3 regions of the Anaerocolumna sp. genome follow, and region 3 is predicted to be linked to each of the others. Evidence: predicted binding sites of a transcription regulator. Region 3 holds the regulator's gene; each other region holds the start of a gene.
What was found. The regulator NrdR, encoded in region 3, represses ribonucleotide reductase genes. The targets are predictions, from matches to a motif close to CACAANATNTTGTG.

Region 1: RT261_RS18800 (ribonucleoside triphosphate reductase) is a predicted target of NrdR. The motif match lies at 1,596-1,609, and genes of this name have one in related genera.
Region 2: nrdJ (ribonucleoside-triphosphate reductase, adenosylcobalamin-dependent) is a predicted target of NrdR. The motif match lies at 1,960-1,973, and genes of this name have one in related genera.

The regions. Positions count from the first base shown of each region.
Region 1 covers NZ_DAMAUC010000033.1:5,468-9,768, reverse strand. Annotated here, with positions in the region: gene RT261_RS18805 (DUF5107 domain-containing protein) at 1-1,245, shown strand, start outside; gene RT261_RS18800 (ribonucleoside triphosphate reductase) at 1,737-4,127, shown strand.
Region 2 covers NZ_DAMAUC010000006.1:83,992-88,292, reverse strand. Annotated here, with positions in the region: gene nrdJ (ribonucleoside-triphosphate reductase, adenosylcobalamin-dependent) at 1-1,770, opposite strand, end outside; gene RT261_RS06975 (iron-containing alcohol dehydrogenase) at 2,171-3,343, shown strand; gene RT261_RS06970 (hypothetical protein) at 3,463-4,301, opposite strand, start outside.
Region 3 covers NZ_DAMAUC010000011.1:104,256-108,556, reverse strand. Annotated here, with positions in the region: gene RT261_RS10800 (sigma-E processing peptidase SpoIIGA) at 1-307, shown strand, start outside; gene sigE (RNA polymerase sporulation sigma factor SigE) at 387-1,127, shown strand; gene sigG (RNA polymerase sporulation sigma factor SigG) at 1,258-2,037, shown strand; gene RT261_RS10785 (YlmC/YmxH family sporulation protein) at 2,093-2,353, opposite strand; gene nrdR (transcriptional regulator NrdR) at 2,507-2,971, shown strand; gene RT261_RS10775 (SPL family radical SAM protein) at 3,084-3,977, opposite strand; gene RT261_RS10770 (RNA polymerase sigma factor) at 4,172-4,301, shown strand, end outside.

The DNA of each region.
Region 1 (4,301 bases), on a different contig from region 3:
TTTGAGTTCTCCAATGAGTATTTTTTTCAAACAGCGAAAGAAGAGAAAGCACCGTGGGAAGCTGCCGTCTATCCGGATCACTGGTTGTTTTTTGAACGTTCTTCCAGTTTATTACGCTATCGCAAAATGTTTTGCTGGGGAACCCATCACGGGGGACAACGCTGGAAAGATTATTTATCCGAAGAAGGGGAAGGGGATTATGTGGAGATACAGGGAGGATTTGCTCCTACCCAGTTACACGGAATGATTTTAGAAGGGGACTCCAGCTTAGAATTTGTCCAGTGCTTTGGCGGCATAAATAAAGAAACAACACCTTATTATGATAATGATTGGACCATGGCAAAGAATCGATTAAAAATGGATGTTGATGCCTTTATTTCAGAGGAATATGTTACGGGCTTATTGAAAGAATTAGGCAAATATGCGGATAAGAAACCGGAAAATATTATTAATTATGGCAGTGGATATGGTGCATTGGAGGCACATAGGCGTAAGATACAATCGGAAAAACCGATACCGATGGGAATTTACTTTCCCCACACCAGTATAACAAGGGAGCAAAGAGAATGGCTGCATTTATTAGAGCAGGGATATCTGCCTGATATGGATGCATTCGAAATTCCTTCTTCTTACATGATACAAAAGCCTTGGGAGGAGTTACTCCATAAGAGTCTTACTATGTCAAAGGGACAGAATTGGCTGACTTACTTGCATCTTAGTATCATTCATATGGAAAAGGGAGAGCACGATATAGCAAGGAGCATGGCTGAAAAATCAATTAAAAAATCACCCAATGCTCTGGCATATAGGAATTTGGCACTTCTGGAAAAATATCGCGAAAATGTGAAGGGTGTAATGGAGTCATATCAATTAGCCCTCCATCAAATGTCAAATCATAATAATCCTTCCATAATAACAGAATACCTCCAATTCTTATTATCTGAAAACAAAGCAGAAGAACTTTGGGAATGTTATCAAGACCTGCCAAAGCATCTCCAAGACGAAGAGCGTATCTTCCTATGTGCTGTCAAAGCTGCTTTAATCCTGGATAAACTTGACTTTATACCAAAGGCATTTAAAAGAGAGTATGCTTATATTCGGGAAAATGAAACGAAATTATCAGAGATATGGCTGGAGTATTATAAAAAGTTAGAAGAAATAGGTGGAAATCAATTAAATTTGACGATGGACGAAGTAGAAAAATTGCATCCAATTCCCAGAGAAATCGATTTTAGAACATTATAGGATGCTAAAGAGCCAGATTAGAGGTTAGAAGAGGCTGTTGCAAAATGAATGTATACCAGATATAGATTATGATATTAACCCAATCTTCTATATCTGGTATCTTTATTCCATTTTACAATAGCCTCTTTCTCAAAATGTTAAATTTTCCGCTAATAAACTTATTTACGACAATTGAAGGTCGTGTGTTAATACGTAAAATATAATTAACCAATATTTCTTATAAATTAAATGAATAGTTCATGTTATTCTAATATTTTATGAAATAGCCTTATGTGTAATAAAGATAAATGGAATTCGTCTGAATAATCTGATATTTTAAATGTAAATAGGAATTATGCACTAAAATTAACCACAATATATAGTGGTGAGAGAAAAATAATAAGCACATATTGTATTTAATAGTATTGACGAACTACTATATTTTTGATAGTATATTAATCAAAGGCTATAGATGGCTTTGGTGAATAATGGAATTAGGAAGGAGATTTAAAATGATTAATGTAGTAAAAAGAGATGGGGAAATTGCTGGGTTTAATCTGACTAAAATAGCAGAGGCAATTTCAAAAGCATTTGAGGCTACTGACAAGTTTTATACCGATGACATAATTAATCTACTTGCTTTAAGAGTTACAGCCGATTTTCAAAATAAAGTAGAAGATAATAAAATACATGTGGAAGATGTACAAGATAGCGTTGAGCACGTATTGGAGCAGACAGGCTATACTGATGTGGCAAAAGCGTATATCTTATACCGTAAGAACAGAGAAAAAATCCGTAACATGAAATCTACCATCCTTGATTATAAAGAAATTGTTGACAGCTATGTAAAAGAAGAAGACTGGAGAGTAAAAGAAAACTCTACCGTAACCTATTCTGTGGGGGGATTAATACTACATAATTCAGGTTCCATTACAGCAAATTACTGGTTGTCTGAAATATATGATGAAGAAATTGCAAATGCACATAGAAATGCAGATATTCATATTCATGATTTGTCCATGCTTACCGGTTACTGTGCAGGATGGTCATTGAAACAGTTGATTCAGGAAGGTCTTGGTGGAATACCAGGTAAGATTACATCATCACCTGCAAGCCATTTATCTACACTATGTAATCAGATGGTTAACTTTTTAGGAATTATGCAAAATGAATGGGCAGGTGCGCAGGCGTTTTCTTCTTTTGATACCTACTTAGCTCCTTTTGTAAAGGTTGATAATTTAACTTACCGTGAAGTAAAACAGTGTATTCAATCCTTTATTTATGGTGTAAATACTCCTAGCCGTTGGGGTACTCAGGCTCCTTTCTCTAATATTACCTTAGACTGGACGGTACCAAATGATTTGGCAGAACTTAATTGTATCGTTGGCGGCAAGGAAATGGATTTTAAATATAAAGATTGTAAAAAAGAAATGGACATGGTGAATAAAGCTTTTATTGAGATTATGATTGAAGGAGATGCCAACGGCAGAGGCTTCCAATATCCAATACCTACCTACTCCATTACAAGGGATTTTGATTGGTCCGATACGGAAAATAACCAATTATTATTTGAAATGACTTCAAAATATGGTACTCCATATTTCTCAAATTATATTAATAGTGATATGGAGCCAAGTGATGTGCGTTCCATGTGCTGCAGATTAAGATTAGACCTTAGAGAACTTCGTAAGAAAACCGGCGGTTTCTTTGGTTCCGGAGAAAGTACCGGTTCTGTTGGTGTTGTAACCATTAATATGCCAAGAATCGCTTACCTTGCAAAGGATGAAAAAGATTTCTTTAAGAGATTGGATAAAATGATGGATGTATCCGCTCGTTCTTTAAAGGTTAAGAGAAAAGTTATTACAAAACTATTGGAAGAAGGCTTATATCCTTATACTAGACGTTATCTGGGTACATTTGAAAATCATTTTTCCACCATCGGATTAGTTGGTTTGAACGAAGTGGGACTGAATGCAAATTGGTTGGGAAAAGATATGACTGATTCAGAAACCCAAGAGTTTTCTACAAAAGTATTAAATTATATGAGAGAACGTTTATCTGATTATCAGGAAGAATATGGTGATTTGTATAATTTGGAAGCAACTCCTGCGGAATCTACCAGCTATCGTTTGGCAAAACATGACAGAAAGAAATGGTCTGATATTAAAACTGCCGGAAAAGAAGGAGATACGCCTTATTATACCAACAGTTCTCATTTACCGGTTAATTATACGGCAGATGTATTTGAAGCCTTAGATATTCAGGATGAACTTCAGACTTTATATACCTCAGGAACTGTATTCCATGCATTTTTAGGTGAGAAGCTGCCGGATTGGAGGGCTGCAGCTAAACTGGTTAAAACGATTGCAGATAACTATAAGCTTCCTTACTACACATTGTCTCCTACTTATTCTATCTGCAAGAATCATGGATACTTAGTTGGTGAACATTTTACTTGTCCGGAATGTGGAGCAAAAGCAGAAGTTTACAGCCGTATTACCGGTTATTACCGTCCGGTTCAAAACTGGAATGAAGGAAAATCACAGGAATATAAGAATAGAAAAGTATACGATGCAGGGAATTCTAATTTGAATGTAAAAGATATTTTAGTTGCAGATGCTGCCAAGTATTCCATACAAGAAGAGCTGTGTGCTACTAATGAAGACGGGGCATATTTATTTACCACCAAAACCTGCCCTAACTGTAAATTGGCAAAGGAATTTTTAACGGGAATTCCATATACTGTAATTGATGCGGAAGAGAATCCGGAATTATCAAACACATACAATATTATGCAGGCTCCTACTCTTGTTGTCGTAAAAGATGGAGAAGTTAAAAAATATGCTAATGTGTCAAGTATTAAGAAGTTTGCATTGGAACAGCCTGTTGGAATAGAATCATAGTAAACTAGTTATATAAAAGGACGTTTGATTAATCAAGCGTCCTCATATATAGTGAATATGAAGTAATCAAAGAATTTGCCGGGTCTGCGATTACTCAGGTATGTAATTTTAGACTATGAGCTATCCCCCTTTGCCAATGGAGGATAGCTTATTTTTTACTTAAGAAGGCAGACT
Region 2 (4,301 bases), on a different contig from region 3:
GGATTCTCTGGCCGTTTTTCTTAATTCTTTTAATAGTTCAACAAACTCTTCATCTGGCATATTGGTAGCATTTCTAAAATCCATAACACCGGTGATGGAACAACCTGTTAGCCTGTCTTCCTCATTTACCAGATTCCACTCATGAAGTTCAAGTTCAATGCTGCCCATACGGTATCCAATATGAGCGGAATACTTTTGTGCTTTTAATAAGCCCTGTTTATCATAGGTTCCATCCGGGTTAACAAATCCCATTAGGTTTACTTCTGTTAAATTACATACTCCACGGTCTCTTAATAGAATTTCAAAGCAAGGATTTCCACCTTGTACATCCGGACGTCTTCTTTGCATTTCTTCAAAGTTTGCAAAGGCAGGTTCACCGGAGATTTTTAATTTGTTAAAATGTTGATGCAGTTCTTCCCTTGTTGGTTTTTTATTATAAATAACTGTATTATTGGAAAGTGAACGATTTAAAATCTGTTTGTTTTCAATCCAGTTACCGTTATCATCCTGATAATAGAGGTTGGTTTTTGCATTCAATACCTCTTCCTCATCATGGTCACAAAGAATGATTTCTGCACTTCGTCTAACACCGCCGGATACAACATTTTCAGCAATAATGGTTGCTATATCCAGACAATCGATAGGTTTAATAGCCTGCCATTGCTGCTGATTTGCCTTTCTCTTTTCTTTAAATAAACGATCTATCTTAATAAACATCTGCTTGATATTATTGTGACCGGATGCATATCCGCCAAATGTTTTCAATCTTTCTCCTTCAGGTCTTACGTTATTATAATTAATAAAAATGTATTCAACCCCAACATATTGTTTTGAGGATAATATGTCAAAGAACATGTCAATGGCGCTGGACCATCCAAACTTGCTGTCACCAATTTCAAGTTCAATGGCATTGTTGTTGATTAATTTTAATTCTGTATATTCTTTACGTTGTTTTACCGGCACTGCATCGTAGGACTTATGGATAATTTCAATTTTACTGTTTATCTTAGGTAGTTTTGTTACATATTTTCTTTGAACAGATAAGCCAACGCCGGTTCCAAGCATCAATACAAAAAATATCTCCGAGAATTTCTTTAAGCTGTCTATTGTAACAAAGCTGCAGTTAAAGTTACTTAATGGATACAAATAGGATGCTCTGCTTCCTGCTACCCAGAGAGACCTTCCGGATGGGAATAGCTTCAAATGATACATTAAATCATAGATTTCTTCTGCTTCTCTTGTCAGACTATGCATTAACATTTCCGTTACATAGATACCTTGTCTTCTCATAGCATCCAATTGTAATCCCACGTTGAATTCTACAACCCTGTAACAAGTTTCCCACCAATATTCTCTCCGTCTTTCTTCCGGTATGGGTCTGCTATATGTACGGTAATACACAAACTTTCCAAGTTCTGTTGGGAATGGATCTGGTTTATGCTTGTATTTTGCAATAAATTCACTGGATAAGAATTTACCACTCTCTTTATTTTCACGACTTCTAAATAGTTTACGCTGAGCCTTGTATTCCGCATAAGAATCAGCAACCTCATCCATATTTTCTAAAAATAATTCTTTCACCACTTGCCGTTCAACATCTTCTACACGCATGCCATTTACATGGTTTTCTTCAATTTTGGCTGCAATTTTCTCTGCAATTTCTTTATCCTCAAGGCCCACAGAAATCATTGCTTTCATTATTGCATTAGCAATTCTGCTCCTATCAAAGGTTGTCTTCTTTCCATTCCTTTTGATGATTTCTTTCTTCATCCATTTACCCCTCGCCTTTCTCTTTTAAATTATTAGATAATCCTATTGCTTAAAAGGATTTTAATCATTCACAATATTGGGTGTGTTACGCTGAGGGTTTGCAAGCAGGCTTGTATTTCCTCATTACGTTTGTATTATATCATATTTTTAGAAAATGTCCACTACATATAGTTATTATTTTTTTACATTCACAATATATTGTACTTGCAACTATATACAAATATGTTTTCTATATCAATAATTTTCAAAACATGTTATAATATATTATGAGAAAATTCATGCCAAAATATTGATTCTTTTCCATTATTAATAAAGAATATTTTAGCTGTATAAGCATATAACATATGCATGAAATCTCATTCTATAATAAAAATGATAAGAATTCAGGAGGTGCAGTGACATGAATAATTTTACATTTTATAGCCCAACTTATTTTGTGTTTGGCAAAGGGCAGGAAGAAAGTGCCGGCCATTATGTGAAACGCTTTGGTGGTACTAAAGTACTGCTTCATTATGGCAGCGGGTCAGTAATCCGCTCAGGATTATTAGACAGGGTAAAAAAATCTTTGAATGAAGAAGGCCTTTCCTATCTTGAATTAGGAGGTGTAAAACCAAATCCAAGAAGCGGCCTGGTATATGAAGGAATTGAACTTTGTAAGAAAAATGATGTTGACTTTATACTTGCTATCGGCGGAGGAAGTGTCATTGATTCTGCAAAGGCTATTGCTGCTGGAGCAAAATACGAGGGTGACTTCTGGGACTTCTATGTTGATACCCCCATTAAAGATGCCTTAAAAGTTGGAACTATACTTACTATTGCTGCTGCCGGCAGTGAGGGTTCCGGAGATTCAGTTATTACCAAAGAAGAAGGTATGCTAAAAAGAGGTGCCAGCAGTGAATGTTTTCGTCCTGCTTTCTCTATTCTTAATCCGGAATTAACACAAACTCTACCAGCATATCAAACTGCATGCGGAGCGGCGGATATAATGGCACATGTATTTGAACGATATTTCACCAATACACAGGATGTTGAGGTAACGGACCGTTTATGCGAAGCTATCCTGTTAACTATGATAAAAGAAGTTCCAAAAGCAATAAAAAATCCCAATGATTACGAGGCAAGAGCTAACATTATGTGGGCAGGAATGGTTGCTCATAATAATATCGTAGGGGTAGGCCGCGAACAGGATTGGGCAAGTCATAGTATTGAACACGAACTATCTGCATTATATGACTGCGCTCACGGTGCTGGATTAGCAGTAATCTTTCCTGCCTGGATGAAGTTTGTAATGCACCATGACATTAACCGTTTTGCTCAGGTAGCTGTGAGAGTATGGGATTGTAATATGGATTATGCCCATCCTAAAGTAACTGCTGCAGAAGGTATAGAACGCTTTAAGAATTTCCTGTCAGCTATAGGATTGCCGGTTAATTTTGAAGAACTGGAAGCTGATGCAAAAGATATTCCGGCCTTAGTTGATAAACTGGGACTTGGGGAAACTGAAACTTTAGGCAACTTTGTAAAGCTTACCAGCAAGGATGCGGAAGAAATTTACCGTATAGCAGCTGAGTAAAGTAATATTAATTAAGGGGCTGCTGCCTAAAATGCCAATATCCACAGGCAGTGGAAACAACTAAATAAACTGTTATTTCCACTGCCTACGGGTATAAGACATTCATCTGTCAACGCTTCTTAATTGGTTTCTAAACATTTCTCCGGATCAAGTTTTATGAGTTTCCAACTGCCAGATTTGTCTTTTATATATTGGGCTATCTCTATATCAGTGTCATTTGTTAACTGATAGAATTCTATCAGATATTCATTTCCATCTGTCCCCTTGAAACAAATCCTTTTTACATAACCGTCTTGTTTGGTTGGAAGTCTATCCTTTACTAATTTACACCAACCGCCGTATTTTATATCAATAACTGCTTCTGCAGCATAGGACCAGCCATGATATGGTGCACAAAGATAATTTTCTCTGTAGAATTCTATATTTGATATTTTATAATTACTTTTTTCTTTTACAATATCAATAAAACCATAGTAATAAGCAAAATAAGCTGCATTTTTCTCAGAACCTTCAATAGTCTCAATCTCTACAAAATATCGGATTATATCATTGGGATTATCCACTACTGGCACCTGCCTGTATTTAATCAAATTGATATGTAAGATATTCAAAAAGGTTTTTAAATATTCTTTATAGGACATATTTTCTTTATAAGAAGATGCCAAAAATTGATATGCTACAGGATAGGGTATTGTTTGGTACCCTAAGGTGCCGCAACCTGCATACTTTCCCTCCTGAACATTGGCTGCCTCCCGCATAATACTAAAATAATTGATGATAGTGTCCTCCGGTGACTTTATTAGATGTTCCTGTAAAATTATTTCAGATTCCTCCTTCTGGAAGTAAGGATCAAAAAAACTCATATTATAATTTCTATCATTAAGTACAGGTAAATTAGAAGGCCTAAAATATTTTTCCACATCTGTATACTGTCTTATATCAGTATCCTCACCAACCT
Region 3 (4,301 bases):
AGGTCAGGTACAACTGCTCCAAACATGGTTGGATAATTTAGATGGTAATAGCAGTTCTATTGGCCGGACGGAATTGTCTGAGGACCTTATGAAAGACAGCAGCGAGGAACGACTGAATATTATGATGATACCTTATCATTCTGTAGGCAGAAAAAATGGGATTTTACCTGCTTTTATACTGGATAAGGTAATACTTTGGGAGGAAGATGAACAGATTTGTAACGAGAAGGTTTTAACAGCTGTTTGCGCTGACAGATTATCGAAACAGAACGAATATCAACTGATTTTGCATAAGGATATTATGTGAATCTAAATGTAACTGGAATTCAATGAGATGGTAAAAAGCGAATCAAGTGGAGTTTATGTATAGGGAGGAAAAGTCAAAAATGCTGTTGAAAATAACCATACCAAACAAAATTCAATTCCGCGTAATTCCTGACTTTCGGAGTATACTATTTAATGGACGTGGGGAAATACACTATATTGGTGGAGCAGAGGTGCTTCCAGCACCTTTAGATGCAATTAGAGAAGCTGAAGAAATTGCTAAATTGGGGACTGAATATGATACAGAAGCGAAATCTATACTTGTAGAACATAATCTTAGGCTTGTGGTATATATTGCTAAGAAGTTTGATAATACCGGCGTTGGAGTGGAAGATTTAATTTCCATAGGTACCATCGGACTGATAAAGGCAATCAATACATATAATCCGGATAAAAATATTAAATTAGCAACTTATGCATCAAGATGTATTGAAAATGAAATCTTAATGTATTTAAGAAGAAATAATAAAACCAAATTAGAGGTTTCTATTGATGAACCTTTAAATGTGGATTGGGATGGGAATGAACTTCTTTTGTCGGATATTCTGGGAACAGAAGAGGATGTTATTTATAAAGGCATTGAAGAAGAAGTAGATCGAAAACTTTTAGGAAAAGCGTTGGCAAAATTAAGTGAACGGGAAAGAATTATCGTTCAATTACGTTTTGGACTAAATACGGAAGATGGTAATGAACGTACCCAAAAAGAAGTTGCGGATCTACTTGGAATATCACAATCTTATATATCCAGGTTGGAAAAAAAGATCATTAAGCGCCTTAAGAAAGAAATGTTAAGATTGGAATAATAGATCCATTTAAAGAATGAAGTATAAAGACTTCCATAAAAGGAAATTATTACATCCTTTTCAACCGTATAAAGAGACATGAAAAAGTGAATCATTAAACTAAGTAATTAATGATTTGGGAGGTTTTCATATGGCTCTTTATAAGGTAGAAATCTGTGGAGTAAATACTTCGAAATTACCATTACTAAATAATGCTGAGAAGGAAGAGTTATTTCAGCGAATATTGAAGGGGGACAAAGAAGCAAGGGAATTGTATATCAAAGGTAATCTTCGACTAGTTTTAAGCATTATTCAACGTTTCTCTAATAGTAATGAAAATGTAGATGATTTATTTCAAATAGGCTGTATCGGACTGATGAAAGCAATTGATAATTTTGATATATCCCAAAATGTAAAATTCTCTACTTATGCAGTTCCTATGATTATTGGAGAAATACGGCGTTACTTACGAGATAATAACAGCATACGTGTCAGTCGTTCTCTTCGAGATACCGCTTATAAAGCCATATATGCAAAAGAGGCATTAACCAAAAGGAATGATAAAGAACCTACAGTTACTGACATTGCAAATGAAATTGGTATTAGTAAGGAAGACATCGTTTTTGCATTGGACGCCATTCAAAGTCCGGTATCTTTATATGAACCTGTTTATTCTGAAGGTGGCGATACCTTGTATATTATGGATCAGGTCAGCGATAAGAAAAACAGGGAAGAAAATTGGGTAGAAGAAATTTCTCTAAAGGAAGCTCTATCTAAATTATCGGAAAGAGAAAAGAGTATTATAGAACTTCGGTTTTACGAAGGTAAAACCCAGATGGAAGTTGCAAAAGAAATATGTATTTCTCAGGCACAAGTCTCAAGGCTTGAAAAATCAGCATTAAAGAGTATGAAGAACTATTTAAGTCAATGAATGAAGATGCTTTACCCTAGGGATTATGAGACCTTCAAGGGAATACCCTTGAAGGTCAAAAAATAATTTTCTCCAATGCCTCATTGATATCTATATCCACCAGAATAACATCAGGCCCAATTTGCTTAATACTGCAAAAAGCTATGCAGTATTCATGCTCACGGCCTAAGATGCCCCAGATTTTACAGGGTCCGGGAACGATTAGTTTTGTTATGATTCCGGTATTTATGTCAAATTCTATATCACAAACATAGCCCAGTCTTTCACCGTCTCTACAATTTATTACTTCCTTTTCTCTTAATTCACACATTCTCACGACAAAACCCCCACTAAATGTATTGAATATTTATGTTTATTAACTAATATATGATTCTTCTTCTATTATATGTGATATTTCTTGACTTTGAAGCTATTTTACATATAATCTAAATTAGAACATTAATTGTCGCACACTTAAGGAGGAAACATTATGAAATGCCCATTTTGTGGGAAAGAGAATACCAGAGTTATAGATTCAAGACCCTCTGATGATAATAATTCAATCAGAAGAAGACGTCTATGTGATGAATGTCACAAAAGATTCACAACTTATGAGAAAGTTGAAGCTATTCCACTGGTAGTCATAAAGAAGGACAACAACCGTGAGCCCTATGATCGTACAAAAATTGAAGCAGGTGTGTTTCGTTCCTGTCATAAGAGACCAATTTCCGTAGATCAAATCAATCAATTAGTGGATGAAATTGAAACTGCAATTTTTAACCGGGAAGAAAAAGAAGTACATAGTTCTATTATCGGTGAAATCGTTATGGATAAATTAAAGGAACTGGATCCGGTTGCTTATGTTAGATTTGCATCGGTTTATCGTGAATTTAAAGATGTGAATACCTTTATGCATGAATTAAAGAAGATTTTGGATAATGAAACAACATTATAGAATAATTATAACCTTTATTGGTTAAGAAAAACTTTTTGGAGTATAAAATCTACCTATATAAAATGTAGAATTCAAGGAGATTTATAACTTAACCAATAAAGGTTTTTTATATTTAATGGCAATCAATATCCTCTAATCCAGGAAATGTAAGTTGTTCATATAGATTCTTTTCTTCATATTGGTGCAGGTATTGAAAACATGCATTTACATCCTGGAGTATATGATGAGTGGAACAGGTTTCTTTCAATATATTCATTAATTTAGTATTATTTGGACTATAGATTTCGTATGAGTTTCCATAGGTTTTTATATACCTTTCTTTTAGCCCCGGGAAATGTTCATCCAATTTTTTATAGAAATATTCCCGGTTTCCTTCTCTTAAGGTCAGCCCCATTCCAAAACATATAATTCCGTGTACTTTTGCTTCTATACAATAGTTTAAGATTCCTTTTATATTTTCCTCCGTGTCATTTAGAAAGGGCAGTATGGGACTTAACCAGACAATGGTGGGTATTCCGTTTTCCTGCATAATCTTAAGAACTTCATATCTTTCTTTTGTAGTGCTTACATTTGGCTCAATTATTTTACAAAGTTCTTCATCATATGTAGTTAAAGTCATTTGCACTACACATTTAGATTTCTCGTTTATTCTTCTTAATAAATCTAAGTCCCTTAAGATTCTTGCTGATTTTGTCTGTATGGCAAGACCAAACCCGTATGTTTCTATCAGTTCTAAACATTTTCTGGTGTTCCTTTGTGTTTCTTCCAAATGAATATAAGGATCTGTCATAGCTCCGGTACCAATCATAGCTTTCTTCCTTTTACGTCGAAGGGCTTCTTCTAATAATTCGGGTGCATTTACTTTGATTTCTATATCTTCGAATTCATGTTTTATCTGATAACATTTGCTTCTGGAATCACAATAGATGCATCCATGAGTGCAGCCACGATATACATTCATTCCATTATGGGCAGATAAGATTCCTTTTACTATTGATTCATGCATTAAACTTCTCCAAATTTTTATAAAAGATTTGCTTTTTTGAAAATTAGCGGTAATATATACTTTGAATGCTGTCGTAATTGTATTTGCTTCCATTATATCGGCAATTTATTTAATGATAGAACATATGGTCTGAAATAGCAATAGATTTATTGAATTCAACTAAAGAAAAATTAAAATAAAAATTTTTAAAAAAGTTGAAGATTTTTTTATTACAAATTCGTTCTATTTATTATGAGAGGAAGGAGGCGGATGAAATCAGTAGTGAAGTTTATTATGAATATCTAATCGATACATATCAGAACTTAGTCTTCTCTGTATGTTTTA